Regions from separate parts of the Streptomyces aurantiaciflavus genome, predicted to be linked through region 1. Evidence: riboswitches for the same ligand, from Rfam matches in the RefSeq annotation. Region 1 holds a riboswitch; each other region holds the start of a gene.
What was found. Region 1 has a riboswitch for cyclic di-AMP ahead of ACPT94_RS11525 (C40 family peptidase). Riboswitches for the same ligand answer to the same signal wherever they lie in the genome.
Positions count from the first base shown of each region.

Region 1 (7,352 bases):
CTTCTTGTGCCGCTTCAGTTCCGTCTGACGCGTCTGGAGGGAGGTCAGTTCGACGCGGGCGGCACCGCGCAGTTGCTCGATCTCGCGCAGCTGTCTGCGGACGCGGGCGACGGCGGCGGACTGGCGGTCGCCGGCGCGTTCGGCGAAGGCGGCGCCGTCGAGGTACTGGTCGGGGTCGTCGGAGAGCGCCAACTGCATCGCGGGGTCGAGTCCACCACTGCGGTACTGCGCCGCCGCCATCGATCCCAGCGCCTCCCGCGCCGAGTTGAGCCGCGCCTCCTTGCGTGCGGCCTCGTCGCGCAGGGCCTTCAACCGCTCCTCGGCCGCCGTCGCCTTCTCCTGCGCGCCGTTGTACTTCTCGGTGGCGGCCTCCGCCTCCTGGTACAGCTTGTCCACCTTGGCCTTCACCTGCGCCGGTGTGGGGCTCGGCTCGGCGTGTCCGGTGCCGTCGAAGACCGTCGTGCCCGCCGCGCCGGCGAGGGCGATCGTGGCCGCCGTGCGGACGCTATGGCCGCCGAGCGAGCGCTGTCGGGGCTTGCGGTGCGCTGCCACGTGGGACTGCACGTCCTTTCGTACGACCGCCTCGTCGGGTACGGCCATCAGGGGCCCGGGCGGGACCCACTGCCCGCCGGGAGCGGACGGACGTACGGCCGCGGGGAGCGGCTGACGCGCCCGGCGGCGGCCCGCACAGGGGAGCGGGGCGCCGCCGGACTTTCTCGGCGGTGGTGGCCGACTGCCGCCCCTGGCCCGGGCGGCGGTGGGGAGCCGGTCACCTGGGGGAGGACGCTAGGCCCGTCCGTGTCGAGTCGGTAACGGGATGTGCGGAAGTGACGCGAGCGCAGTGACAGGTGACCGGGTGTGGTCGTCGATCCGGTCCAGGAGCGTCGACTTCGGGCGGCGCGCTGACCGATACGGCGGAAACCGGACACGTCGGAGCGGCGGAGTGCTATGGGGCGCATATGCAGGTGCCGTCACAGGAGGTGGGCCGGTGTCGGGTGGCCTCCGCGCGGCTGATTAGCATCCGGCTTCATGGACGTACTCATCCATCTCTTCGTCGGCCTGCACATCATCGGCATCGCCGCGCTCCTCGGCGGCTTCCTCACGCAGATGAAGGCGATGGGCCAGGGCACGGCCCGCTTCGTCCCCGCGATGCTGCACGGCGCGGCGACGATGCTGGTCACCGGCGTGATCCTGGTCGGCCTCAACCAGGCGGACGACCAGGAGGTCAACAACATCAAGATCGGCGTGAAGCTGGTACTGCTGATCGTGATCCTCGGCCTGGTCTACGTGAAGCGCGACGACGAGAAGGTGGACAAGCCCCTGTTCGGTCTGGTCGGGCTGCTGACCGTGGCCAACGTCTTCATCGCGGTCCTCTGGACCTGACGGCCGCGCGGGCCGCCGCGACCGATCCCGCGGCGACGGCCGTCCACGCCGCCACCGCGATCCACAGCAGCACCCGCCCGGGCCACTCCAGCCACGGGACGCCGACGGCGGCGGCGACGGACAGCGTCCCCGCCGCCGTCATCCCCATCGCGAACACCGTCGCCCAGCGCCGCGTGTCGTAGCGCGCCCGCGGCCACCGCGCCTCGGCCACGAGCAGTACGGCGTACCAGCTCAGGTCCAGAATCAGCAGCCCCACGGTCATCGTGCGCAGCGCGCTGGTGTCGTCCTCGTTCCACAGGTACAGGCCGCCGTCGTCGGCCGTGAGGAGCCTCGACCCCGCCAGCGCCGAGATGGCGAGCGCGCCGCCCGCCACCCAGTGGTCCCCGGCGCCCCCGGCCACCTGCCGCAGGTCGAAACGGGCCAGCGCGAAGCCGTACAGCACCAGGCCGAGCCAGAACAGCACGAGCGCGGTGTGCGCGAGCCAGGCCGCTTCCTCGGCCCGGGCAAGAGTCGCACCGAGTACGGCCAGCCCCTGTGTGGCCACACAACACAGGAACACCGCCCCGGACATGCGCCGCCTCCAACGCCGCATGACGTTCACCAGCAGCACGGGCCACAGCACCGCCGCGAGCGCCAGCAGCGACTCGGCGAGCTGCTGCCGTCCGAGCGCGGAGAACCGCGTGCCGAGCACGGTGGTCGCCGCGACGGCCGTGAGCGCCTCCGGCGCACCTGCCTCCGCCCGCCACCGCTCGCGCTCGCCCAGAAGCCGTACGACGAAGCCCACTGCCAGCGCCACCCAGACGGCGCCCGCCGTCGCCAGTGCGATCCGGGACAGCACCGCGTACCCCGCCAGATCCAGACCGACCGACAGGATGCCGCTTGCCAGCACAACGGCCCCGGCCGCCGGCGTACGCCGCGCCCACCAGGAGCGAAAGGGGGAAGAGCCGGGCATGCGGCCGATGCTAAGCAGCACGGGACGGCTTGCGAGGGGGCACGCGCGCGGGGACGAGGAATTACGCGCGGGCACAGGACAGCGGAGACGGCGTGGGGTGAGGGGTGTCAGACGGGGTGGGGCGGAGTGCGCCGGCGCGGAGAGGGGGCTCCAGGGGCGCCGGTCGCGCAGTGCGGGCGCCGGGCGGAGGTGAGGGGCGCGCGGACGGGGCGCCGCGCTCCCTGACGCACTGGAGCCACCCGCTCACGCGCGCGTGCCCCCACTCACAGGCACGCGACGACCGCCCGGCGACGCCCCCGGCGACGACCGCCGGGCACCGGCTGCCCTCAGGCCGGGCGCACCACGCTGTGGATCGACGACTCGCCGTCGTAGTACACCGACTCCTCGCGCACGTACGCGCCCGGCTTCGGGGCGTGGATCATCATGCCGTTGCCGATGTAGATGCCGACGTGGGTGACGTCGTCGTAGAAGAAGATCAGGTCACCCGGGAGGGCGTTGGCGAGGGGGACGGTGGTACCGGCGTTCACCTGGTCGTAGGTGGTGCGCGGGAGGGTGACGCCGGCGGCCTTCCAGGCGGCCTGGGTGAGGCCGGAGCAGTCGTAGGACTCGGGACCGGTGGCGCCCCAGACGTACGGCTTGCCGATCTGCGCGCGGGCGAAGGCGAGCGCCTTCTCGGCCTTCGTGGTGTACGAGGCGTCCGCGGCGGGAGCGGACGAGGACGGCGACGACGACGAGGACGTGTCCGAGCTCGAGGAGGTGCTGCTCTCCTGCTGCGCGGCCGCCGCCTCGGCCGCCTGCTGTTCCGCCAGTTCCGCCGCCTTGCGGGCGGCCTCCTCCTGCTTCTGCTTCTCGATCGCGGCGAGCCGCGCCTTCTCCTCCGCCGTCAGCTGCGACAGCAGCGTGCGTGCGGTGCTGAGCTTCTTCTGGACGGTGGCCTTGGCGGTCTTCAGGTCGTTCTGCGAGTCGGTGAGCGTCTCGAGGCTCTTCGTGGCCTCCTGACGCTTCTTCATCGTCTCCGACTGCTCGGTGAAGTAGTCGTCGACCGCGCCCTTCTGGCGTTCGGTCAGGCGCCCCATCAGCTGGGTCTGGTCGAAGTAGTCCTGCGGGGAGTCCGCGAGCAGGAAGGTCGCCGTGTCGGGCGCGGAGGCACCGGTGCGGTACTGGGCGGCGGCGAAGGAACCGAGCCGCTCCCGTGCTTCGTTGAGCTTCTGGGCGCGCTGCGCGACGTTGTCGAGGAGGGAGTCGACGCGCTTGCGCTGCTTGGTCGTCTTCTCCTTGGCGGCGTTGTACTTCTCGGTCGCCGTCTCCGCCTGGCGATAGAGGTCGTCGACCTTCTTCTCGACCTCCTCCAGACTCGGCTTGTCGTCCGCGGAGGGCGCGGCGTTGGCCGTCTGGGAGAGCAGGGCCATCGAGGTGAGGGCGGCGGTGGCGAGAGCGGGCGTGCGTATGCCTGCTACGCGCGTACCCGAGGGGCGTGGCTTGCGGTGCTGCGACGCCAAGGGAGGCGACTCCTTCCATGTTCCGCCTACCGGGTTAGCTGTCGGGTTCGGGCGGGTGGTTCGGAAGGGTTGCCCTACGGCCTTGTCTCCGGAGGGGAGTCGGGCCGATTCACCCCAAGGTCTCGGTGGGTCCCCGGCTCCGGCTGCCGCGAGGGGGCGCGCCGGACTCGGCGGAGGCCGCGCGGCCCGGCGAGGTTCGCCGGTGGGGGTCGTACGGCCTGCCCGGCACGGTAGCCAACTGGTGTGGCCCCTGTGAAGGTTGATGGGTGATATGCCCGATACATTTTCGTGACCTTGGGTCAGGGCTTCACGCGGCGCCGCCAATCCGGAGTGATGTGAGCTCATTCGCTCACTTCATGCCGCAATGGCACTGTCCGACCGGTTTCATGGTTGTCGACCGAATAATCCCGACCGCGCCAAGCGCAAGTACGTGCCGAGCCCTCCGGTCACGGTCCGTGACGCGTTGATTCGGCAGGGCGAGGACTCAGGGCGCCCGGTCCCGCAAGATCGCCGGATTCTTGATCGGCCACTGAATTCGCGGATGTTCTGGGGACGGCGGCGGGTTGTCAGTGAGGGCCCCTAGACTCGGAGAGCGATGAGCAGCCTCTTTGACGACAGCTTCCTGGCGGACCTCCAGGCCCCTCGTGGCCACGAGGAGGAGCCCCCGCCGCCGCCCGAGGACGATCACGCTCCGGAGCCGCTTCCGGACGATCTGTTCGGCGGGAAGTTCGACGTGCCTCCGGATCGGGACGCCTACTACCGCGACGGCGCCCCGCGCCCGGCGATCGACGCGGCGGCGCTCCTGGAAGGGCTCAACGACAACCAGCGCGCCGCCGTCGTCCACTCCGGCACCCCCCTGCTCATCGTCGCCGGCGCCGGATCCGGCAAGACGCGCGTGCTCACCCACCGCATCGCCCACCTCCTCGCCGAGCGCCATGTCCATCCCGGACAGATCCTCGCGATCACCTTCACCAACAAGGCCGCGGGCGAGATGAAGGAACGCGTCGAGCAGCTCGTCGGCCCGCGTGCGAACGCGATGTGGGTGATGACCTTCCACAGCGCGTGCGTGCGCATCCTGCGGCGCGAGAGCAAGAAGCTCGGTTTCACGTCGTCGTTCTCGATCTACGACGCCGCCGACAGCAAGCGCCTCATGGCCCTGGTCTGCCGCGACCTGGACCTCGACCCGAAGCGCTTCCCGCCGAAGTCCTTCAGCGCCAAGATCAGCAACCTCAAGAACGAGCTGATCGACGAGGAGGACTTCGCCGCCCAGGCCACCGACGGCTTCGAGAAGACCCTCGCCCAGGCCTACGCCCTCTACCAGTCGCGGCTGCGCGAGGCGAACGCCCTCGACTTCGACGACCTGATCATGACCACGGTCAACCTGCTGCGCGCGTTCCCCGACGTCGCCGAGCACTACCGCCGCCGCTTCCGGCACGTCCTGGTCGACGAGTACCAGGACACCAACCACGCCCAGTACGCCCTCGTCCGCGAGCTCGTCGGCACCAGCGAGCACCCCGTCGACGTACCGCCCGGCGAGGACGACATCCCGCCGGCCGAGCTGTGCGTCGTGGGTGACGCCGACCAGTCGATCTACGCCTTCCGCGGCGCGACGATCCGCAACATCCTCCAGTTCGAGGAGGACTACCCGGACGCGACGACGATCCTGCTGGAGCAGAACTACCGCTCCACGCAGACGATCCTGTCCGCCGCCAACGCCGTCATCGAGCGCAACGAGTCCCGCCGCCCCAAGAACCTGTGGACCAACGCCGGCGCGGGCGCGCGCATCACCGGATACGTCGCCGACACCGAGCACGACGAGGCGCAGTTCGTCGCCGACGAGATAGACCGCCTCACGGACGCGGGCGAGGGGAAGGCCGGCGATGTCGCCGTCTTCTACCGCACCAACGCCCAGTCCCGTGTCTTCGAAGAGGTCTTCATCCGCGTCGGCCTGCCCTACAAGGTCGTCGGCGGTGTCCGCTTCTACGAGCGCAAGGAGGTCCGGGACGTCCTGGCCTACCTGCGTGTCCTCGCCAACCCGGAGGACTCGGTCCCGCTGCGCCGCATCCTCAACGTGCCCAAGCGGGGCATCGGCGAGCGCGCCGAAGCCATGATCGACGCCCTCTCCCAGCGCGAGAAGATCAGCTTCCCGCAGGCGCTGAAGCGCGTGGACGAGGCCTACGGCATGGCCGCGCGGTCGACGAACGCCGTGAAGCGGTTCAACGTGCTGATGGAGGAGCTCCGTACGATCGTCGAGTCCGGTGCGGGCCCGGCGACGGTCCTGGAGGCGGTGCTCGAACGCACCGGCTACCTCGCCGAGCTGCAGGCCTCCACCGACCCGCAGGACGAGACCCGTATCGAGAACCTCCAGGAACTCGCCGCCGTGGCCCTGGAGTTCGAGCAGGAGTCCGGTGAGGGCGAGACGTCCGGTTCGCTCTCCGACTTCCTGGAGCGGGTCGCGCTCGTCGCCGACTCCGACCAGATCCCCGACGAGGAGGAGGACGGCTCGGGCGTCATCACGCTCATGACCCTCCACACCGCCAAGGGCCTCGAGTTCCCGGTCGTGTTCCTGACCGGCATGGAGGACGGCGTCTTCCCGCACATGCGCTCCCTCGGTCAGACCAAGGAGCTGGAGGAGGAGCGCCGCCTGGCCTACGTCGGCATCACCCGCGCGCGGGAGCGGCTGTATCTGACGCGGTCCGCGATGCGCAGCGCGTGGGGGCAGCCGTCGTACAACCCGCCCTCCCGGTTCCTGGAGGAGATCCCGGCCACCCATGTCGACTGGAAGCGGACGGGGGCGACCTCGCCCGTGTCGTCCGGTCCGGCGTCCGGGGTGGCGGCCTCGCTGTCCTCCTCGCGCTCGCGCTCGTCGGCGTCCGGCGCGTCCGGCTTCGCCACACGGCGGACCTCGGAGAAGCCGGTCGTCTCGCTGGCCGTGGGCGACCGCGTCACCCACGACCAGTTCGGGCTCGGCACGGTCGTCGCGGTGAAGGGCACGGGCGCCAACGCGGAGGCGACGATCGACTTCGGCGACACCAAGCCGAAGCGGCTGCTGCTGCGGTACGCGCCGGTGGAGAAACTGTAGGCCCGGGCCGGGGGCCCATGAAGGGCGCATGACATGAAGCGAGCCCCCGCTCAACTGCGGGGGCTCGTCAAGGGATCGAGGTCTACGTCGGGTCGAGACCGTGGCTGCGCAGCCACGGCAGCGGGTCGATCGACGAGTCTCCGCCCGGCCGGACCTCGAAGTGCAGGTGCGGGCCGGTCGAGTTGCCGGAGTTGCCGGAGTACGCGATCGGGTCGCCGGCCTTCACCGTCGTGCCGGAGGCGACGCGGTAACTGGAGAGGTGGCAGTACCAGGTCTCCGTGCCGTCCTTCGCCGTCACGATCATCATGTTGCCGTAGGCGCTGTTCCACTGCGTGCGCACGGTGCCGTCGGTCGCGGCCATCACCGTGGTGCCGTAGGAGACCGGGAAGTCGATGCCGGTGTGCGTGGACATCCAGTTGATGCCGGCCTGGCCGTA
Region 1 covers NZ_JBNCAQ010000008.1:177,330-184,681, forward strand. The annotation lists gene ACPT94_RS11510 (C40 family peptidase) at 1-552, opposite strand, end outside; gene ACPT94_RS11515 (hypothetical protein) at 1,030-1,383, shown strand; gene ACPT94_RS11520 (tellurite resistance/C4-dicarboxylate transporter family protein) at 1,361-2,335, opposite strand; gene ACPT94_RS11525 (C40 family peptidase) at 2,662-3,834, opposite strand; cyclic di-AMP (ydaO/yuaA leader) riboswitch at 3,843-4,003, opposite strand; gene pcrA (DNA helicase PcrA) at 4,430-6,916, shown strand; gene ACPT94_RS11535 (M23 family metallopeptidase) at 6,999-7,352, opposite strand, start outside.

Region 2 (7,352 bases), on a different contig from region 1:
GTCAGTTCCGGCTGCCCGCCTACGTCAACGGGCACCCCGACGGCATGCTGCTGGAGACGGCGGCCGGGCTGCTGGACGGCGACGACCCGCAGGCGGCGATCCGCCGCGAGGCCGAGGAGGAGACCGGCCGGACCGTCCACGAGGTCGAGCACGTCTTCGACGCCTACATGAGCCCCGGCTCGGTCACCGAACGCCTGAGCTTCTTCGCCGCGCCCTACGACGGGTCGGCCCCCGGCGCCGACACGGCCGGCGTCGCCGACGAGGGCGAGGACATCACCGTCGTGGAACTGCCCTTCACCGAGGCGCTCGCCCTGATCCGCACCGGCGAGATCGCCGACGCGAAGACCATCATGCTGCTCCAGTGGGCCGCGCTCGACGGCCCCTTCGGGCGCGAGTGACCAGCGGGGAGACGACGACGGGGATCCGCGGAGGCCTGAGGAGGCCTCAGCCCACGCTGAGCTCCGTCAGGTCCGCCAGTGGCAGCGTGTGCTGCGTCTGCAGGACCTTCGCGCGCAGGTAGCGCACGTTGTGCGGGGTGGTGAAGACGCCCGTGGGCACCCGGTCGTGCACGTCGATGTCCAGCCCGCGGAGCTGGTCGGCCTTGTCGGGGTTGTTGGACAGCAGGTCCAGGGCGGTGATGCCCAGGGCGCGCAGCATCTGGGCGGCGGCCGTGTAGTCCCGGTCGTCCTCCGGCAGGCCGAGGGCGGCGTTGGCCTCGTAGGTGTCCAGGCCCTGGTCCTGGAGGGCGTACGCGTCGAGCTTGTTGTAGAGACCGATGCCCCGGCCCTCCTGACGGAGGTAGAGCAGGACGCCGCCGCGGTCGGCGATGCGCTCGACGGCCTCGCGCAGCTGGGGGCCGCAGTCGCAACGGGCGGAGCCGAAGACGTCGCCGGTCAGGCACTCGGAGTGCAGCCGGACCAGGGGGACGGGGCCGGGGTCGCCGAGGACGACGGCCACGTGCTCCTGGCCGTCGACCAGGCCGTGGAAGGTGACGAGTTCGGCGTCGACGGAGTAGCCGTCGGCGAAGCGCAGCGGTACCCGGACGCGGGCACGCGGTGTGGCGGCGGGGGTGTCGGGCATGCGGGTCTCCGGGTCCAGGCGATCATCTCTGCTTCAGATTTGAAGCAGATCTACGAGTCGAGACCCTACCCTATGCTTTAAATTTGAAGCAACGGATTTGTGGCGCGCCTCATGCGGCTGCGGCCCACGGGGCGTGGCTCAGGGCGGCATGACTCGCGGGCGGCGTGGCCCATGGGCGGCATGGCTCATGAGCGGCGTGGCTCGTATGGGTTGCGACTCACGGGGTCACGGCTCGCGTGGTCGGCTTACGGAGGCGGGGCTCGCGTGATCGCGGCTCACGTGGTCGCGCCTCACGTGGGTCCCGAGCAGGGCGACGAGCGTCGGCGCCACGGGAGATCGTCGGGCGCGGCCTCGCTGTCGCCTCCCTGGAGTCCCTGTGTGACCTGCGTGAAGATCTCCTCCAGCTGCCTCACCTGCTCGGGCGTGAGCCGGTCGAAGAGGAAGGCGCGGACCGTCTCGACATGGCCGGGCGCCACGCGCTCCAGGACCGTCATGCCCTCGTCGGTCAGGACCGCGACGCTCCCGCGCTTGTCCCAGCGGCACTCCTCGCGCCGCAACAGCCCGTCCTTCTCGAGGCGGGTCACCGCATACGTCAGCCTGCTGCGGGTGATCTTCAGCCGCTCCGCGAGGTCGGTCATGCGCAGCCGTCGCTCCGGCCTCTCGGAGAGGGTGGCGAGGATGGAGTAATAGAGGTGAGGCATGCCGGCCTCCTGCTGGAGCTGCCGGTCGATGGCGTCCTCCAGGAGGAGGTATCCGGCGACGTACGCGCGCCAGGCGCGTTGCTCCTCGGGGGTGAGCCAGCGGGTCGTCATGCCACCAGTGTAGGTTTGTTTCAAACTTGAACCAAGAGCTGTCCCGGCCGGATACCGCTCGGCCAGGTTCCACGGAGAAAGGCCACCCGGCCGAGCCGCCGCCGACCCTGGCCCACCGCCGGCCCCAACCGCTGCCAGACCCGACCCGTCAGCCCCGACCGCCGACAGACCCGACCGCCGACAGACCCGACCCGCTTCCAGCCCCGACCCGCCGGCCCCGACCACCGACAGACTCAGCCCGCTGTCACGCCCAACCCGCCGCCAGACCCAGTCCGCCGCCAGAACCAGCCCGGGAGACCGCGCCGATGCCGTACCCGTACGTCCTGCTGTCCGCCGCCGTCTCCCTCGACGGCTACCTCGACGACACCGGCCCCGACCGCCTGCTGCTCTCCAGCCCCGCCGACTTCGACCGGGTCGACGAGGTGCGCGCCTCCGTCGACGCGATCCTGGTCGGCGCCGGCACCATCCGCGCCGACAACCCCCGGCTCCTGGTCAACTCGCCCGACCGCCGGGCGGCCCGCCTGGCCGCGGGCAAGCCGGAGTACCCCCTCAAGGTCACGGTCAGCGGCTCCGGCGAGCTGGACCCGGCGGCGAAGTTCTGGCACACGGGCGGCGAGAAGGTCGTGTACACGACCGACAGGGGCGCCGAACGCGCCCGCGCACTCGGCATCGCCGCCGACGTCGTCCCCCTGGGCCCCGGCCTCGACTGGCGACGACTCCTCGAACACCTTTACGACGTCCGGGGCGTACGGCGGCTCATGGTCGAGGGCGGCGGCACCATCCACACCCAGCTCCTGCAGGAGGGCCTCGCCGACGAACTCCAGCTCGTCCTGGCCCCCCTGTTCGTCGGCGAGCCGAACGCGCCCCGGCTCTTCGGTCCGGGCGGCTACCAGGGCGGACGGCTGCGGCTCGTCGAGACGCGCCGCATCGAGGACGTCGTCCTCATGCGCTACGAGCCCACCGCACCCGGCACCGGCCCGCTCCCCGCCGCCGCCGACCGGCACTGGCTGGCCCTCGCCTGCGAGCTGGCGGCCGCCTGCCCGCCCTCGCGGACCGCGTTCAGCGTGGGCGCGGTGGTGGTGGCCGCCGACGGGACGGAGCTGGCCCGCGGCCACTCCCGGGAGGCCGGCGACCCCGTCGTCCACGCCGAGGAGGCGGCTCTCGCGAAGATCGACCCCGCCGACCCCCGACTGCCCACCGCCACCGTCTTCACCAGCCTGGAACCCTGCACCCGGCGCTCCTCCCGCCCGGCGCCCTGCGCCCGCCTCATCCTCGACGCGGGTGTCCGCCGGGTCGTGACGGCCTGGCGGGAGCCGGACACCTTCGTCCACGCGGCCGACGGCACCGGGCTGCTGACGGCGGCGGGCGTGGACGTCGTCGTACTCCCGGACTACGAGGAGCAGGCCAAGGCACCCAACAGCCACCTGTTGTGAGCCCCCCGGGGGGGACCCCTGTGATCCGGTCGGTGTCCCCTCGGAGCCGGTCGGGACTCCCTTGTGAGCTGGTCGGGGACTCCCTCATGAGCTGGTCGGACAGCCCATGAATCAACCGTTGTGCTTCGTGTCCCACGCATGGCGTACACTGGTGTCATACCGACGCGGGGTGGAGCAGCTCGGTAGCTCGCTGGGCTCATAACCCAGAGGTCGCAGGTTCAAATCCTGTCCCCGCTACTCAAGGCCGAGGGCCGGAACCCGAATCAGGGTTCCGGCCCTCGGTGCGTTCATCCACTTCCCCGTACTTCCCCGTACTTCCCCGCATGTCTTCACCCTTGATCATCATCACGGCCGGTGACCGGGTGAGCGCCGTCCGCATAACATCTGAGTCACCATCAAAACCCGTGTGACCCCTGATGCGCCCCTGAGGTATCTCCTAGCGAAGGTCAACTCGCCCGTTTTTCACCGGACGTGGGACAAAAGTCCAGGCCAAAAATGTTGTTGATCAAGCGGAACGGCTTGGAATCCCGGGCCCGGGTCTATTAACGTTCGATAACGCAGCGCGGTCGTCCCAGCCGTCACAAGAGGCGGCTCCGTGCGCACGCGCCGAATCCCGTAAGGGAACCGGGGAACCACCACCTTGGGGTGAATCACGCGGAAGCCGCCGTGTAACAACGGCCGGTATACGCGCGTAGGAGACCTTCCCGCTCCGAACCCGTCAGCTAACCCGGTAGGCGACGGAAGGAAAGGAGTACGCCCGCGTGGCGTCCAACCGGCCTGCCCCAGAAGCCCCCAGCGCGCCCAGCCAGACCTTCGGCTACGGCAGCTACCGCACCGACGAGGGCCCCTGGGAGGAGTGGAACCCCACCGAGGAGTCCATTCGCCCGGTTCGCGGCCGGCACCGCGTCGCCAAGTCCAAGCAGCGCGGCGGACTCGCCCGCAGCTCCACCGTCCTCGGCGTAGGCGTCATAGCCGCCGTCGGCGGCGCGGGCATGGCCAGCGCCAACACCGGCAAGCCGCCGGTCTCCATCTCCATGCCGGACCTCCCCTCCGTGGGTTCCCTGATCTCGGACGAGGACACCCCCGAGGAGACGGCGCCCGCCCTCAGCACCTTCGGCACCTCCGTCGCCACGGACGACAGCACGGAGAGCGCCGCCGACGCCGGCGAGGCGCTGCGCAGCCGGATCATGGCGCAGGCCGAGTCGCAGCAGAGCCAGATCGAGGCCAAGGCCCTGGCCGCCGCCAAGGCCGCCGCGGCCAAGGCGGAGGCCGACGCGGCAGCCAAGGCCAAGCAGGAGGCGGAGGCCAAGGCCGCCGCCGCGAAGAAGAAGGCCGCCGAAGAGGCCGCGAAGAAGGCCGAGGCCGAGCGCCTCGCCGAGCTCGCCAAGCAGTACACGCTGCCGACCTCCTCGTACACCATCACCTCGACCTTCGGCCAGGCCGGCGCCTACTGGTCCTCCGGGTACCACACCGGCCTCGACTTCGCCGCCCCCACCGGCACCCTGATCAAGGCCGTGCACAGCGGCACCATCACCTCCGCAGGCTGGGACGGGTCGTACGGGTACAAGACCGTGCTCACCCTCGACGACGGCACCGAGATCTGGTTCGCCCACCAGTCCTCCATCAGCGTCAGCGTCGGCCAGAAGGTCTCCACCGGTGAGGTCATCGGCCGAGTCGGCGCCACCGGCAACGTCACCGGCGCCCACCTCCACCTGGAGGTCCACCCCGGCGGCAGCAGCTCCGGCATCGACCCGGGAGCCTGGCTGCGGGAGCACGGCGTGAACCCCTGAGTCTTCCGGGGAGTTTCCGGAGGTTCCCGGGGGTCGGTGAGGTCTCCCGCGTTCTCCCCGGACATTTCCCGGATGTTTGCGAACCCTTGGCCGGAGACGCGGAATGCGCGCCTCCGGCCAAGGCGTTGACGCAGAGCATGACTTCTCTGCGCAAGCTCGGTTCCTCCGACCTCGAGGTCTTCCCGCTCGCCCTCGGCGGCAACGTCTTCGGCTGGACCGCCGACGAGACGGCCACCTTCGCCGTCCTCGACGCCTACACGGCCGCCGGCGGCAACTTCGTCGACACCGCCGACTCCTACTCGGCCTGGGTCGACGGCAACAGCGGCGGCGAGTCCGAGACCCTGATCGGCAAGTGGGTGAAGGCGCGCGGCAACCGCGACGACGTCGTGATCGCCACGAAGGTCAGCCAGCACCCCGACTTCCAGGGGCTGAGCGCCACCAACATCAAGGCCGCTGCCGACGCCTCCCTGCGCCGCCTCGGCACCGACCACATCGACCTCTACTACACCCACTTCGACAAGCCCGAAGTGCCCGTCGAGGAGATCATCGGCGCCCTCGACGACCTGGTGAAGGCCGGCAAGGTCCGGCACATCGCCGCCTCCAACATCTCGCCCGAACGCCTGCGGGCCTCCCTGGACTTCTCCGACCGCGAGGGCCTCGCCCGGTACGTGGCCCTCCAGCCGCACTACAACCTGGTCTCCCGCGACACGTACGAAGGCGAACTCCAGGACGTCGCCGCCGCCTCGGGGCTCGCCGCCGTGCCGTACTTCTCGCTGGCGTCCGGCTTCCTCACCGGCAAGTACCGGCCCGGCACGACCGTGGACAGCGCACGGGCCGAGGGCGCTGCGAAACACCTGGAGACCGAGCGGGGCCAGAAGGTCCTCGCCGCCCTGGACGAGGTCGCCCGGGCCCACGACAGCGAGATCGCCACGGTCGCGCTGGCCTGGCTCGCGGCCCAGCCGACGATCGCCGCCCCGATCGCCTCCGCACGCACCGTGGAGCAACTGCCGGCACTGCTGGCGGTGGCCGAGCTGAACCTGACGGAGGCGGAGACCACACGGCTGACGCAGGCGTCGGCGTAACGCGGTCCGTAGGGGGTGGGGGGGCGGGGGGCCTTGGGCTCTCTATGGTCCTTAGTGGTCCTTCGGCTCCCTGCGGGGCCTAGTGGCCCTTGGGCCCCCGCGGGCCCTTAGTGGTCCCTGGGGCCCCTACGGGCTCCTAGTGGTCCTTTGACCCACTAGGGGCCCGTGATGCTTTGGTGCTCTTAGGGGCCCGGCCCTTCGGGGCCCTTCGGGTCCAGCCGGTGCCCTAAGAGTTGGACGGGTGGTTGGGATGCGGACTGTACCCGTACCCCGCGTACCCGGGCTGCGGCTGTGCCTGCGGCTGCGGCTGCGCATACGGATACGGCTGCGGATACAACTGCGCCCCCGCCGGATACCCGTGTCCGTACCCGTGGGCGTACCCGAGCCCGTACCCCTGCCCGTACACCCCGTAGACCGGCCAGGGCGGTGCGGCCACCGGTACCGGGGGTGCCGTCATCCGGGCCGCGTGGTCCAGCGCGGGGCGCGCGATGTCCTTGCGCCGCCACAGCTCGTTCAGCAACTCGCGTTCCCGTACGACGAAGTCGGCACCGGCGCGGCCGAGGCGTCCCCGGTGCCGCAGGAACGCGAGCGAGGTCGCGTAGGCCTCGTACTGCGCCACCTCCCGCGCGGCCGGCTTGCCCAGGTGCCGGCGGGCGTAGTCGCGGGCCAGCCGCCGGGCTCGCATCGAGCCGAGCGCGTACGGCTCCGCCGGGGTGAGCCAGCCCGCGGCGGCGTAGGCGGGCAGTTCCTCGCGCACGGTGCCCAGTTCGCGCTGGCGCGTCCACACCACCAGCCAGGTCAGCACCGCGAACGCGGGCACCATGAACGCCCCGTACACCGCGAAGAAGCCCCACTCGCCGAGGACCGACGAGCCGTTCCAGAGGGCGTGCATGGCCATCGCGAGGAGCAGGCCGGTCAGCGGGAGCAGGACGCGTCGTACGCGCTGACGGTCCCCGGAGAGCGCGGCGATGCCGAAGCCGATGCCGGTCAGGACCGTGAACAGGGGGTGCGCGAACGGGGACATGATGATGCGCACGAAGAAGGTCGCGGCGGTGACGGAGGCGATGCCGCTGTCGCCGGTGAGCTGGTCGGTGCCGAAGGCGGTGCCGAGGTAGAGGATGTTCTCGGTGAACGCGAAGCCGGTCGCGGTGATCC
Region 2 covers NZ_JBNCAQ010000049.1:45,833-53,184, forward strand. The annotation lists gene ACPT94_RS38390 (NUDIX domain-containing protein) at 1-398, shown strand, start outside; gene ACPT94_RS38395 (GTP cyclohydrolase II) at 445-1,080, opposite strand; gene ACPT94_RS38400 (MarR family winged helix-turn-helix transcriptional regulator) at 1,371-1,892, opposite strand; gene ACPT94_RS38405 (dihydrofolate reductase family protein) at 2,198-3,325, shown strand; tRNA gene ACPT94_RS38410 (tRNA-Met) at 3,489-3,562, shown strand; cyclic di-AMP (ydaO/yuaA leader) riboswitch at 3,920-4,077, shown strand; gene ACPT94_RS38415 (M23 family metallopeptidase) at 4,087-5,115, shown strand; gene ACPT94_RS38420 (aldo/keto reductase) at 5,253-6,197, shown strand; gene ACPT94_RS38425 (PrsW family intramembrane metalloprotease) at 6,424-7,352, opposite strand, start outside.
Region 2: it holds a riboswitch for cyclic di-AMP, as region 1 does, so the genes downstream of both, ACPT94_RS38415 (M23 family metallopeptidase) here and ACPT94_RS11525 (C40 family peptidase) in region 1, are expected to answer to the same signal.

Region 3 (7,352 bases), on a different contig from region 1:
GCGTCCACGAGGGCGTCCTCGTCCTGGCCACCATGCGCGACGCGGCCTACGACGACCGTCGCTTCGGGGACGGGCCCACGGCCCGCGTGCTGAGCGGAGCGTCCACCGTGCAGCTGACCTGCCACTGGAGCGAGGCAGAACTGGCGCGGCTCGACGAGGCGGCCGATCCGCGCCTCGTGGACGCCCGCCGGCATCGCGGGACGCTGGGCGTGACCCAGTTCCTCGCGGTCGGGCCGGAGCTGTGGGAGGAGTGGCTGCGGGCCGGCCGGTCGTTGGCGCGCAAGCGCGGGCACCAGCTGGTGCGGGCGGCCGTCGACCTGGCCCGGTGCGGGGTCACGGCGGCGGTGCCGCTGGAGCCCCTGACGACGTTGACCGGTCCCTGGCTGGACGAGGCTCTCGAATGGGCGGTCAGGCCCCGGCTCGGCACCGTCGGCCTTCTCGTCCGGGGAGAGGAAACCGGGACGTGGCGGGCGAGCGGACCCCTGGTCGCGGATGCCCTGCGGTCGCCGGACCTGTCTCCGCTGAAGCACGACCAGTGGCTGAGCGCTGTCCGGGAGGCGCACAAGCACAGCCCGGACGACTTCGACGACGTGGTCCGGGCGGGACGCGCGGCCCTCCGCGCCTTGGGTGAGGCGGGGGACGGCAACGCGATGAACACCCTCGGTGTCCTCGCGGGCCTTGCCGAGGACCACACCGACGCCAGGTTCTGGTACGAGAGGCTGGCGGACCGGAGCAAGACCTGGGGGACCTTCCTGTTCGGCCAGTACCTCGCCGGGCGGGGTGAGCACGCCGAAGCCATCCGCTACTACGAGGCGGCAGCCGAGGCCGGTAACCCCGTCGCGGTACAGGACATCGGGCCCCTCCTCCTCATGCGCGCCGAACACTGGCTGGCCCGGGCCGCCGAAGCCGGTTCCCAGTCCGCCGCCGCCCAGCTGACCGCCCTCCGCGAAGCCCTCGCCGACATCCCGGCTACCGTCGAGGAGTGACCGACCAGCCCACCCCCGACAGCACCGCCCCGGAACTCTTCACCTGGGAATTCGCCACCAACCCCTACCCCGCCTACGCCTGGCTCCGCGAGCACGCGCCTGTGCACAGGACGCGCCTGCCCAGCGGAGTGGAGGCCTGGCTGGTCACGCGGTACGCCGACGCCAAGCAGGCCCTCGCCGACCAGCGGCTCAGCAAGAACCCCGCGCATCACGACGAGCCCGCGCACGCGAAGGGCAAGACCGGCATCCCCGGTGAGCGCAAGGCCGAGCTGATGACGCACCTGCTGAACATCGACCCGCCGGACCACACTCGCCTGCGACGCCTCGTCAGCAAGGCGTTCACACCTCGCCGTGTCGCCGAGTTCGCGCCCCGCGTGCAGGAGCTCACCGACCACCTCATCGACCGGTTCGCCCCGCAGGGCACCGCCGACCTCATCCACGACTTCGCGTTCCCCCTCCCCATCTACGCCATCTGCGACCTCCTCGGCGTTCCCCGCGAGGACCAGGACGACTTCCGGGACTGGGCGGGCATGATGATCCGGCACGGGGGAGGCCCGCGCGGTGGTGTCGCGCGGTCGGTGAAGAAGATGCGCGGCTATCTCGCCGAACTCATCCACCGCAAGCGCGAGGCCCTGTCCGCCGAGCCCACGCCCGGCGAGGACCTCATCTCGGGCCTCATCCGCGCCTCCGACCACGGCGAGCACCTCACCGAGAACGAGGCCGCCGCCATGGCCTTCATCCTCCTGTTCGCCGGCTTCGAGACGACCGTCAACCTCATCGGCAACGGCACCTACGCCCTCCTCACCCACCCCGAGCAGCGGCACCGGCTCCAGGACTCCCTGAACTCCGGCGACCGCGCCCTCCTCGAAACCGGCGTCGAGGAACTCCTGCGCTACGACGGCCCCGTGGAACTCGCCACCTGGCGCTTCGCCACCCGCCCCCTCACCCTCGGCGGCCAGGACATCGCCCCCGGCGACCCCGTCCTCGTCGTCCTCGCGGCCGCGGACCGCGACCCGGCACGCTTCACCGACCCCGACGTCCTCGACCTCTCCCGCCGCGACAACCAGCACCTCGGCTACGGCCACGGCATCCACTACTGCCTCGGCGCCCCGCTCGCCCGCCTGGAGGGCCAGACCGCCCTCGCCACCCTCCTCACCCGTCTCCCCGACCTCCGGCTCGCCGCCGACCCGGCCGACCTGCGATGGCGCGGCGGCCTCATCATGCGCGGACTGCGCACCCTGCCCGTGGAGTTCACCCCCGTAGCACCGGCTGAACCACGCTGAACCGGGGCCCACCTTTCGCACCCGTCCGCTGACCCGCCGTGATGTGGCCGTACGGCGAAGCAAAGGTGACCGTTCCTCAACTCTGTGATCTTCACGTGATCTGCGCGGCATTAACTTGTGACAAGTGATCGTCTGCCGATACGTTCACTCGTCAGCGCGGCGACCCCGCTTCGGTCGCCGCGCGGGCACTGCTGTCTCGAGAAAGGCGCCCGCATGCTCTCCGGGAACGGTCGTCACCGTCGCCCCCGCCAGGCCCCGGCCCTCCTCGTCGCGGCCGGGGTGACCGGTTCCGCCATCGCCATCCCGCTGCTCGGCGCCTCCGGCGCGAGCGCCGCCGACGGCACGGTGTGGGACAAGGTCGCGGAGTGCGAGACCGGCGGCTCCTGGAGCGCTGACAAGGGCGGCGGTGAGTACGGCGGCCTGTCCCTGACCCAGGAGGACTGGGAGAAGTACGGCGGCCTCGACTACGCCTCGCGCCCCGACCTGGCCAGCCGCAACCAGCAGATCTCCGTCGCCCAGAAGCTCCTCGCCGACCAGGGCGTCGGCGCGTGGGGCACCTGCGGGCTGACGTCCGGGCTCAGCAAGGAGTCCGGCTCGCTGGACCTGGACACGGGCGTGGCGGGCGACTCGTCCGACTCCTCCATAACGTCCGGCTTGTCCGACCTGTCGAAGGGCTCGTCCGGCTCCTCGGACTCCTCCGGCTCCTCGAAGGATTCCGGCGACACCTCCACCGACCCGTCCGCCGACTCCTCACCGGATTCCACGAATTCGCCCTCCTCGTCCCCTTCATCCCCTTCGTCTTCCACCTCCTCCACGCCGGGCGGCTCCGCCGCGTCCGGCCCGTCCACCGGCGCCGACGCGAGCGGTTCACCGGCGGGCGACAGTTCGTCCACGGGCACCCGCGAAACGGACGACTCGGACAACTCGGGGCAGAGTGCCGGTTCTTGGAGCCTCGTCGACACCGGTGCGGCCGACACCGCGGCCGACGCGACCGGCTCCGGCCGTCACCGCGGCGGCACCGCCGACGAGAGCGCGACCGACGACAAGTCCGCCGCCTCCTCCGGCCGTCACGCCGCGAGCACCCTCGGCGGCACGGCCGGCACCTACACCGTCCGGGCGGGCGACTCCCTCGCCTCCATCGCCGACTCCCTTGACCTCGACGGCGGATGGCGCGCCCTCTACGCCGAGAACAAGGACGTCATCGGCGCCGACCCGAGCGACATCGCTCCCGGTCAGACTCTTGTGACCGGGGTCGAATAGGGCCTAAATCCCGAGAAAACGGGGGGAGTTCACGTCACACTTCGCACCCGAATGTCCGGTTTGGTGAAAGTGTGGGATGAGTCTCAGAAGCGCTGATCGTCTTTGAAATTCCGCCGATCGCGTGTCTACGGTCATGAGCGCTCGGCAACCCGAGCCCCGGCTGTCGCAACGCCGAATCCTGCCAGCGGCCGCCCGGGAACAGTCGTCGCGTCAAGCGCCGCAGGCAGGAGCGGGGGACCCAAGGTAAGTGCCGCACCGGGCAGTTGACGGCCGCGGCTAGGGGTGAAGCCACACCTCCCACGGAGGAGTGGCCGGGCAACTCAACCGGCCCGAACCCGACAGCTCACCTCGCAGGCGTCGGTGAGGGGATCGATCCATGCTGTTTTCCGGCAAGGGCAAGCACCGTCGTCCGTCCAAGGCCACTCGCGCCATCGCCGTCGCCGGTGTCACCACCGCCGCCGTCGCCGCCCCGCTGATGGCGGCCGGCAGCGCCTCCGCCGCCACGGCCTCCGAGTGGGACGCCGTCGCCCAGTGCGAGTCCGGCGGCAACTGGTCCATCAACACCGGCAACGGTTACTACGGCGGTCTGCAGTTCTCCGCCTCCACCTGGGCCGCGTACGGCGGCACGCAGTACGCCTCCACCGCCGACAAGGCCTCCAAGGCGCAGCAGATCGCCGTCGCCGAGAAGGTCCTCGCGAGCCAGGGCAAGGGTGCCTGGCCGGTCTGCGGCAAGGGCCTGTCCAGCGCCGGGTACAACGGCGGCTCCGCCGACAGCGGTTCCGGCTCCGGCTCGTCGGGCGCCAACACCCGTTCGACCGAGGAGCGCAGCGCCTCCCGCTCCGCCGAGCGCCCGGCCACCGAGACCCGGAAGACCCAGAAGACGGTCACCACCCCGACCGGCAAGAAGGTCAAGAAGGGCGACGGCGAGTACAAGGTCGTCAAGGGCGACACCCTCAGCTCCATCGCCGCGGAGCAGAACGTCAAGGGCGGCTGGGAGAAGCTCTTCCAGCTGAACAAGGACATCGTCGAGGACGCCGACCTCATCTACCCGGGCCAGCAGCTGCACCTGAAGTAAGAGGCGGCTCTTACCCAAGTCACAGCCCCCTCACAACCGAGGCCCGCACACTGAAGGCCTCGTGAGGGTGCCCCCCGCCCTCACGGGCTCCCCGCCCCGGTGCGTGTTCCCCCGTACGCACCGGGGCGGGGTTTTTCCTTGCCCGCCCGTGTCCCGCGGTTCACCTCGCGTTCCCGGAGTCGCCCTTCAGTTCCCGGAGTTTCCCCGGCCCCCTTTGTTCCGACCGGGAACAATGTGTACCGTCAGTCTGTCCACGGGACGGTCGGTCGGCTGCCGACGGCCCCGGGACGGTTAGGCTCTAGTCGCAAGGCTCAGCAAGGGCTCATCACGGCCCACACGTGCCCCGCACTACCAGCGTCACATCCCAAGAAGGAGATGCTCGTGCCGTCCATCGACGTCGTCGTAGCCCGGGAAATCCTGGACTCCCGAGGCAACCCCACGGTCGAGGTCGAGGTCGGCCTCGACGACGGCAGCACGGGTCGTGCCGCCGTCCCGTCCGGCGCCTCCACCGGTGCCTTCGAGGCCATCGAGCTCCGCGACGGCGACCCCAACCGTTACCAGGGCAAGGGCGTCGAGAAGGCCGTCCTCGCCGTCATCGAGCAGATCGGCCCGGAGCTGGTCGGCTACGACGCCACCGAGCAGCGCCTGATCGACCAGGCGATGTTCGACCTGGACGCCACCGACAACAAGGGCTCCCTCGGCGCCAACGCCATCCTCGGCGTCTCCCTCGCCGTCGCCCACGCCGCCTCCGAGGCCAGCGACCTGCCGCTCTTCCGCTACCTGGGCGGCCCGAACGCGCACCTGCTGCCGGTGCCGATGATGAACATCCTGAACGGCGGCTCGCACGCCGACTCCAACGTGGACATCCAGGAGTTCATGATCGCCCCGATCGGCGCGGAGTCCTTCTCCGAGGCCCTGCGCTGGGGCACCGAGGTCTACCACACCCTCAAGAAGGTCCTGAAGAACAAGGGCCTGTCCACCGGCCTCGGCGACGAGGGCGGCTTCGCCCCGAACCTCGGCTCCAACCGCGAGGCCCTCGACCTCATCCTCGAGGCCGTCAAGGAGGCCGGCTACACCCCCGGCGAGCAGATCGCCCTCGCCCTCGACGTCGCCGCGTCCGAGTTCTACAAGGACGGCTCCTACACCTTCGAGGGCAAGGAGCGCTCCGCCGCCGAGATGACCGAGTACTACGCCGAGCTCGTCGAGGCGTACCCGCTCGTCTCCATCGAGGACCCGCTGTTCGAGGACGACTGGGAGGGCTGGAAGACCATCACCGCCAAGCTCGGTGACAAGGTCCAGCTCGTCGGCGACGACCTGTTCGTCACCAACCCCGAGCGCCTGGCCCGCGGTATCGAGGAGGGCGCCGCCAACGCCCTGCTGGTGAAGGTGAACCAGATCGGTTCGCTCACCGAGACCCTGGACGCCGTCGAGCTCGCCCAGCGCAGCGGCTTCAAGTGCATGATGTCCCACCGCTCCGGCGAGACCGAGGACGTCACCATCGCCGACCTGGCCGTCGCCACCAACTGCGGCCAGATCAAGACCGGCGCCCCGGCCCGCTCCGAGCGCGTCGCCAAGTACAACCAGCTGCTGCGCATCGAGGAGATCCTCGACGACGCCGCGGTGTACGCGGGCCGTTCGGCCTTCCCCCGGTTCCGCTTCGCGGACCAGTAGGCACAGCAAGGGCCGGCCCCTGGCGGGCCAGGCCTCAGCCAGTCGTACGTACGTCCCCGTACTCGGTCCCGTACCGTGTCCGGGGACGTACGCACGTGTGAGACGGGAGGCGGGGGACAGTGGCCGCGAAGGACCGGGACCGTTTCTCCACCGCGACCAGGATCCGGTTGCTCGGCGAACAGACGGCGGCCCGCGTCTATCGCTCCCAGACCCGGCGCCAGGCCCGCCGCTCCCGCCTCACCGGCCGGGCGGCCCTCCTCGCGCTCGTCCTGTGCTCGCTGATCGTGGCCCTGGCCTACCCCATGCGCCAGTACGTCTCCCAGCGTGCCGAGATCGCCGATCTGGAGCGCGAGCGGGAGCAGGCCAAGGAGCGGGTGGAACAACTGCGCGACCTCAAGGCACGCTGGCAGGACGACGCGTACGCCGAGCAGCAGATCCGGCAGCGGCTGCACTATGTGATGCCGGGGGAGACGGGCTTCGTCGTCATCGACCCGGACGCGGCGAAGCAGGCCCGCACCGACCTGGGGGCCGCCGACCGCCCCTGGTACTCCAACGTCTGGGACGGCGTCGACAAGTCCGACGCCTCCGACCGGTGAGACCGCCCCAGCCCGACAGCCCAAGAGCGACAGCCAAAGAGCGACAGCCCAAGAGCGACAGCCCAAGAGCGACAGCCCAAGAGCGACAGCCAAAGAGCGACAGCCCAAGAGAAAGACACGCATGGACACCCCCCCGCCGACCACCCCGCGCACCGAGCCCACCGACGCGGACGTCGAGGCCTTCCAGCAGCAGCTCGGGCGCCCGCCGCGCGGTCTGCGCGCGATCGCGCACCGCTGCCCGTGCGGCCGGCCGGACGTCGTGGAGACGGCCCCCCGCCTCCCCGACGGCACGCCCTTCCCGACGCTGTACTACCTGACGTGCCCGAAGGCGAACTCCGCGATCGGCACCCTCGAGGCGAACGGCGTGATGAAGGAGATGACGGCCCGCCTGGAGACCGACCCGGAGCTGGCCGCCGCCTACCGCGCCGCCCACGAGGACTACATCCGGCGGCGGGACGAGATCGAGGAGCTGAAGGGCTTC
Region 3 covers NZ_JBNCAQ010000005.1:282,216-289,567, forward strand. The annotation lists gene ACPT94_RS07890 (tetratricopeptide repeat protein) at 1-986, shown strand, start outside; gene ACPT94_RS07895 (cytochrome P450 family protein) at 983-2,269, shown strand; gene ACPT94_RS07900 (transglycosylase family protein) at 2,483-3,529, shown strand; cyclic di-AMP (ydaO/yuaA leader) riboswitch at 3,735-3,901, shown strand; gene ACPT94_RS07905 (transglycosylase family protein) at 3,906-4,604, shown strand; gene eno (phosphopyruvate hydratase) at 4,986-6,275, shown strand; gene ACPT94_RS07915 (FtsB family cell division protein) at 6,395-6,871, shown strand; gene ACPT94_RS07920 (DUF501 domain-containing protein) at 6,993-7,352, shown strand, end outside.
Region 3: it holds a riboswitch for cyclic di-AMP, as region 1 does, so the genes downstream of both, ACPT94_RS07905 (transglycosylase family protein) here and ACPT94_RS11525 (C40 family peptidase) in region 1, are expected to answer to the same signal.

Region 4 (7,352 bases), on a different contig from region 1:
CGTGAGGGTGGCCGGGCTGGGCGCGGCCGGCAGCGCGGCGACGGGCCGGGCCGGCAGGGCGGTTGCCACCGGGGCGGCGACGGCCGGGAGACCGAGGGCGAGCAGGGTCACGACGGCGGCGGTGACCGGCTTGCGAGGGCGGGACATGGGCGGACGGGGCATGCGGGAGCGTTCCTTCGGCGCCGGGGGACGATGTGCGGTCATCCCAGCAGCCGGACCGGGCCGCGCGGCCGCACCACTCCCGGGTGCTCACCTCACTGGTGGAGCGGCCGGCCGTCCGACGTGGACGGCCGGCCGCGCACCGGCGCGGCTCACGCCACCGACGCGATCCGCATCTTGATGTCGTCGGGCGACAGCGTGCCCTTGGCCGTCACATGGTCGCCCGAGGACTCCCCGCGCAGCCGGCGCCCGATCCACGGCACCAGGTACTCGCGCGCCCAGTGCACATCGTCGCGCCGGACATCGAGGGTGCCGCGCGGCGGGAGCGGCGGCCAGGGCTGCTCCGGGTCGGCCGGGACGTCGAGGCCGAGGACCTGTCCGGCGCGCAGCGCCACGCGCGTGTGGCCCTCCGGAGAGAGGTGGAGCCGGTCGTCGTCCCAGGCCCTGCGGTCCTGCACCGACTTCAGGGACCACAGGTCGAGGACCGGGCAGCCGTACCGGTCGGCGATGGCACGGACGTGCCCGTTGTAGGTGGCGATCTTGCCGCGCAGGTGCTTCAGCACGGGCACGCCACGGGTGTCGAAGCCGGTCGTCACCATGACGGTGCCGGCGGCGGAGGTCAGCGCGGCGATGGCCCGCTCGAAGCGCTCGGCGACCTCGTCGGGGTCGGTGCCGGGGCGGAGGATGTCGTTGCCGCCCGCGCAGAAGGAGACCAGGTCGGGCGCGCGCTCCACCGCCTTCGGCAGTTGGTCCGCCATGATCTGGTCGAGCAGCTTTCCGCGCACCGCCAGGTTGGTGTACTGGAAGTCGCCCTCGGGCCGCCGGTCCGCGAGCAGTACCGCGAACCGGTCGGCCCAGCCGACGAACGCCCCGTCGGGGCCGGGGTCGCCCACGCCCTCGGTGAAGCTGTCCCCCACCGCCACGTACGACCCGATCACTGATCTGTTGTCACTCTTCGAATCGTCTGCCACAGGAGTGCATGATCCTCCTTCGAATGTGACCTACGCGACCGTAGGCAGGGGTTGACGTGCGGTGAGATAAGCCACTCCTAAAGAGTTTGCCAATCAGGGAATAAGGCACCCCGTCAGCCACGTCGACGCAGCGACCACACCCGGAAGCCGCTGATCCGGAAGTGGCTCCAGGTGGTGCGGAACGCGAAGTGCCCGCTGGTGTAGGGCTCCGGGTCGGTGTAGTCGAAGACGAGCCGCCCGTTGTTCCACCACCGGACGGTGGAGCCGTCGGAGACGATCCGCACACGGTTCGGCTCGTTCGCCACGAGCAGCGGCTCGGTGTAGTCGAGAATCAGGGGCCGCACCCCCGCCTGGCCGACGTAGCGGCGCAGCCGGGTGGTGGTGTTGGTGTTGGCGCCGTAGCCGACGTAGTACGTCTTCAGGTGGTCGTACTCCGCCAGCGCCCCGCCGCGCGGGGTGGCGAAGAGGTCGTCCGGGGAGCGGACGTCGACGGCGTTCCAGAAGTTGTTGAGGTCGGAGACGCGGTCGTTGACGCCGCCCGCGGAGACCGGGGTCGCGGTGTACTCGAGGACGTACGGCCCTTCGAGGCGCTGCTTGAACCAGATGGTCGCGCCGGCGGGCACGTCGACCTCCAGCGTCCCGCGGGAGGCGGTGACGGTGCCGCCGTTCTCCAGTTCCACGGCCCACTTGCCGAGGCCGTGGCGGAAGTCGTCGTGGGCGACGAGGCGGCGGTGGCGGGGCGAGGCGCTCGCGGTGGGGGCGAGGGCGGACAGGGCGGCGCCGGCGGCCAGGGCGCCGAAGGCTCTGCGCGTGGTCGTCATGGGATGCGGCTCCTTCAGTGGGCGGGGGTGATGAGGGAGGGCTGCGGGACACGGCGGGTCTCGGTGCCCGCGTAGCGCTCGGCCGCCTGGCCCCCGGGCGGGGAGCAGAGCCCGGCCGGCAGGGCGGCAGCGGTGACGGCGACGGCTCTTCGGCGTCGGACGGGGTTCACTCGGGACCTCCACAGAGCGTCAGAAAGCGCTTGCACCTGACGGAGATCACTGTGTCCCGACTCCGGCCCGGCTGTCGACGCCCGGGGGCGACCTGCCACAGGACCGCAATGAAACGATCATGAAAAAGCGAAGCCGACCATGGCGGTCGGCACCCGCACACCGGCCCGACGGGTGCCGCGCACGCCGAAGGCCGGACCCGTGGATCGGGATCCGGCCTTCGGTGTGCGTGTCAGGCAGGTGGTCGTGCGGGAGGTCAGCCGACCGGGACGCCGCGGGCGCGGAGGTAGGCGACCGGGTCGACGTCCGAGCCGTAGTTCGGCGTGGTGCGGATCTCGAAGTGCAGGTGCGGGCCGGTCACGTTGCCGGTCGCGCCGGACAGGCCGACCTGCTGACCCGCGGAGACGGTCTGGCCGGCCGAGACCGAGAGCTGGGACAGGTGGCCGTACTGCGCGTAGTAGCCGTCGGCGAGCCTGATGACGACCTGGTTGCCGTACGCGCCGCCCCAGCCCGCGGAGACGACCGTGCCCGCGCCGACCGCCTTGAGCGAGGTGCCGGTCGGGACGACGAAGTCGACGCCGGTGTGGTAACCGCTGGACCACATGCTGCCGGACATGTGGTACGGGGTGCCGACGGTGGCGCCGGCCACGGGCTGGACGTAACCGGTGGCGTTGCCGGTGAGCTCGGCGGCCTCGGTGGTCGACGTCTTCGACGCGGAGGACTGTGAGGCCGAGGACTTGGAGGAGTCCGACGACTTCGAGGACTTCGACGACTGCGAGGACTTCGAGGAGGAGGACGAACCGGTCGAAGCGGACGGCGACTTGGTGGCGCCGGCCGTGGCCTTCTTGCCGATCGAGAGCTTGAGGCCGGGGTGGATGAGCGACGGGTTGCCGCCGACGGCCTCACGGTTGTCCTCGTAGAGCCGCTGCCAACCACCGCTGACGTGCTGCTCGTCGGCGATCTTCGAGAGGTAGTCGCCGGCCCGCACCGTGTAGGTCGTGGCGCTCGCGGCGGACTTCGACTCGGCGGCGGACTTCTGCGCGACCGGGACGGCCTGAACGGCCTTTTCCGAAACCGAGGAAACCGAGGAAACCGAGGAAATCGACTGGGCGGCCGCCGACTGGGCCGGCGCGGCATGGGCGCCGGTGGCCCCGATGAGCGGGAGTGCGAGCGCGGCGCCGCCGGTTCCGGCGGCGGCGATGGAGCGGGTGAAGCGCTGGGGCTTCGGACGGCGGTGCTTACCCTTCGCGGGCATGGCGAATTCCTCTCCGGCGCCTGCGAGGTGAGCTGTCGGGTGCGGACTGGAGATGTCCGGCCGTACCGAGGCACGGCTTTACCCCAAGCCTGTTCCGGAGACCGGAACAGGCGGTTCTGCCTGTGGGTCCCCCGCTCCTGCCGTGCACGGGTGAGTGTGTGCGGGCTCCGGGCGGCGGCAGGATTGGGCGTCCGTCCGGAGTGGAGTGGAACGTAAGCGACCTAGACGCACAGGGACAAGCAGAGGTTGCGCTGTTCACGCCTTTCTCTTGATCCGCTGCGAGAATTCCCCGTCACGCTCCGTGCATCAAAAGGGCCGCTTTCCATGGAACGCCCTTGAAAAGCGCCATAATTACGTGAACATGACGGGCGACGCACGGTCACGAATATGACGCTCCTCACGTGACAGCCCTCCAGGATCCTTTATTCCGGAGCGAGTTGGAATGAAGGATCCAATTCGGACAGAAACCTCAGATGCGACGCAGACGGATAACCGCCGCATCAAGGTCGCCCCGCAGTCCGGTGCGCAACCCGTGGTGCAACAGCACCGCCCCCCGGTACGCTTCGCCCGTTTCGAGGCATTCGTACGATGCCGTCGGGTCGAGGCCGCGCAGCCGCAGCGCCGGAACCGGCTCGCCGTACCGCTGCGCCTGGAGCCAGGCGAGGACGACGGCCTCGTCCCCGCGCACGTACTGCACCGCGCTGAGCCCGCCCTCCGGGGCCCGCAGCCGGTAGAGGTCGCCGTGCTGCACCAGGGGCCGGATCTCCTTGTAGAGCTCCACCCAGCGCCCGGCCTCGTCGAGTTCCTCCTCGGTCCACTCGGCGAGGTCGCCGCCGACGCCGAGCACCCCCGCCATGGCGCTGACGAACCGGAAGCGCAGCGAGCTGACCCGCCCGTTGAGCTGGGTGTTGGGGCTGTCGGTGACCCAGGCGGCCATGACCCGTGCGGGGTGGATCTGGCTGAAGCCGTGCTGGATGGCGAGCCGGTCCAGCGGGTCGGTGTTGTCGGAGGTCCACACCTGGTCGGTGCGGCTCATGACCCCGAGGTCGATCCGCCCGCCACCGCCCGAGCAGGACTCGAAGGCCACGCCCGGGTGGGCCGCCCGCAGCCGGTCCAGCAGCGCGTACAGGGCGCGCACATGGTCGACCCAGAGCCGCTGGGCGTAGGAGTCGTCGGGCCAGCCGGCGTCGGTGAAGCAGCGGTTGAAGTCCCACTTGACGTAGTCGATGGGCGCGCTGGACAGGAGCGTGTGGAGCTGCTCCCACAGGTACTCCTGGACGTCCTCGCGCGCGAGGTTGAGTACGAGCTGATTGCGGAATTCCGTCCGCTTTCGTCCCGGCTGGAACTGCACCCAGTCGGGGTGCGCCCGGTACAGGTCGCTGTCCGGGTTGACCATCTCGGGCTCCACCCAGATGCCGAACTGCATGCCGAGCTCGTGCACCTGGTCGGCGAGCGGCTTGAGGCCGTTGGGGAAGCGGTCGGGGTTGGGCCGCCAGTCGCCGAGCCCGGCGTGATCGCCGGTGCGCGCCCCGAACCAGCCGTCGTCGACCACGAACAGCTCGACGCCGATGGCCGCGGCGCGCCGGGCGAGGGTCGCCTGCTGCTCCTCGGAGATGTCGAAGTAGGTGGCCTCCCAGGAGTTGAACAGCACCGGCCGGTCCCGTTCCGCGTCCGGGATCACGTGCGCGCGCTGGTAGGCGTGCCAGGCGCGGCTCGCGCCGCCGAAGCCGCCGTCGGTCCACAGTCCGGCGAAGACGGGCGTGGTGAAGGACTCCCCCACCGCCAGCCGCAGCAGACCCGAGTCGTCGTACCCGGCGCCGCCGGTGATCTGCACGCGCGCGTCGGGGAGTTGGGCCACGGCGATCCGCCAGGAGCCCGACCAGCCGAGGGCGCAGCCGTAGACCTCGCCGTGCTCCTCGGTCGCGTCGGTGTCCAGGGCGACCCAGGGCAGGTGCTGGTGGCCGGTGTGGCCGCGGCGGCTGCCGATGACCTTCTCACCGTAGGTGAGGGGGGCCCGGGTGAGGCGGGACTCGGCGGCCCAGCGGCCGTGCAGCTGGGACAGGCGCCAGTCCTCGCGGTCGGGCAGGGTCCAGGTGGCCGAGTCGGCGCGGAGCAGCTCCAGGGGCTCGTCGCCCTCGTTGCGCAGGGTCGCCCAGCGTTCCACGACGTCGCCGCGCATCCGGTAGTGCAGGGTGATGTCCAGCCCCGCGTCCCGGAAGCGCAGCCGCAGCTCGTCGCCCTCCGTCTCGTGCCCCGCGAAGGTCCACTCGGTGCCGCGCCGCTCGGCGGTGCGCACGGACAGGGCGGGCCGGACGAAGCGGGCGCCGCCCTCGACGGGGTACTCCTCGCGGCCGTCGAGCGGGGACTCGAAGGGCCAGTAGTCCGGCAGCGGGCGCACGGCGAGGGCCTCGGCGTCGGCGAGCGTGAGCCGCGGACCCCAGTGCAGATGCACGAGCTCGTCGGCCTCGGTGACATGGACGGCGTAACTGCTGCCGGGCCCCGAAAGGAGCCAGGTACGACCGTCGGCGGCGGACTCGGGCATCACAAACTCCCACTGATTCGAACAGGTGCGATCAAGCACGCACATCATCAGGGGCGGGTGTGCCGGCGGGCAATTCCTGTGGGCAACTCTTCACCTGGCCGGGAGCCGTCTTCGGGCCTGTGGACAACCCAGGGGCCCGGCACGGCATGTCGTATGGTCAGGGAGGTGTCCCGGCGGCCACGGAGCCGCGCCGACCGGGGCCGACGACTGGGAGGAGCCCCCGTGACGCAGCAGATCCCGTCGACCGAGCCCGAGTTGGCCGCTGTGCGCAACTTCCGCGACGTGGGCGGGCTGCCGACCGCCGACGGACGGCGGGTGCGCCCGGGTGTGCTGTTCCGCAGCGGCCACCTCGCGCACGCGACCGACGAGGACGCCGCGTTCCTCTCGTCCCTGGGGCTGCACACGATCTTCGACTTCCGCAACGCGGCGGACCAGAAGCTGGAGGGTCCGGACGTCGAGCTGCCGGGCGTGCGCAACGTGAACCTGCCGCTGACGGACCCGGCGGACGGCGCCGAGTTCTGGAAGATGGTCCGCGACGGCGACATCGACCAGCTGCGCGAGATCCTCGGCGAGGGCAGGGCCGCCCACCGGATGATCACCTCGTACCGCAGGATCATCAAGGAGCGCACGGCCGAGCACTCCCAGGTGCTGCACGCGCTCGCGGAGGACAGCGTCCCCGCCCTGATGCACTGCGCGGCGGGCAAGGACCGTGCCGGCCTGTCCGTCGCGGTGACGCTGCTCGCCCTGGGCGTGGAGCGCGAGGCGATCCTCGCCGACTACCTGGAGTCCAACGCCAAGCACCGCCGCTACAAGGTCCACCGCGGCGGCGCCTCCGCCGACGCCTACTCCCCCGAGGTCATGGAGTTGCTCAGCCCCCTCTTCGACGCCCGCGCCGAGTACCTCACGGCGGCGCTCGAGACCATCGAGGAGACCTGGGGCGGCGTCGACGCCTACCTGGAACGGGGGCTCGAGCTCGCCCCCGAGACGCGGGAGCGGCTGCGCGAGCGACTGCTCGACTGACGTCCGCGGGCCTCTACTGGTTGGCCCCCACCTCGAAGAGCAGCCAGAGGAACGCCGCGAAGACGTGCCCCACCGCGATGTAGATGATCAGCCGGATCCAGAGACTGCGCGGGAACCGCTCTTCGATGTCGCTCATGGCGTCTCTCCAGGGGTGGGGCCGAGGCACAGCGCGGCCGTCGGGCTCTGCAACAGGGTGTGGACGAACAGGAGCTCGACCCCGTCGGGGTCCGGCGCGGCGAGGCGGTGCGGGGTCAGCGAGTCGAAGTGCGCGCTGTCGCCGGGCCCGAGCAGGTGGGTGGTGTCCCCGAGGCGCAGCCGCAGCCGCCCCCGCAGGACGTGCAGCCACTCCTCCCCCGGGTGGACGCGCACGATGTCGCCCTGGGAGCCGTACGGCACATGGACCCGCAGGGCCTGCA
Region 4 covers NZ_JBNCAQ010000031.1:55,300-62,651, forward strand. The annotation lists gene ACPT94_RS31080 (SIMPL domain-containing protein) at 1-162, opposite strand, end outside; gene ACPT94_RS31085 (SGNH/GDSL hydrolase family protein) at 312-1,097, opposite strand; gene ACPT94_RS31090 (DUF6250 domain-containing protein) at 1,244-1,951, opposite strand; gene ACPT94_RS31095 (hypothetical protein) at 1,966-2,121, opposite strand; gene ACPT94_RS31100 (M23 family metallopeptidase) at 2,376-3,374, opposite strand; cyclic di-AMP (ydaO/yuaA leader) riboswitch at 3,379-3,537, opposite strand; gene ACPT94_RS31105 (alpha-galactosidase) at 3,844-5,916, opposite strand; gene ACPT94_RS31110 (tyrosine-protein phosphatase) at 6,139-6,936, shown strand; gene ACPT94_RS31115 (DUF6126 family protein) at 6,950-7,072, opposite strand; gene ACPT94_RS31120 (helix-turn-helix domain-containing protein) at 7,069-7,352, opposite strand, start outside.
Region 4: it holds a riboswitch for cyclic di-AMP, as region 1 does, so the genes downstream of both, ACPT94_RS31100 (M23 family metallopeptidase) here and ACPT94_RS11525 (C40 family peptidase) in region 1, are expected to answer to the same signal.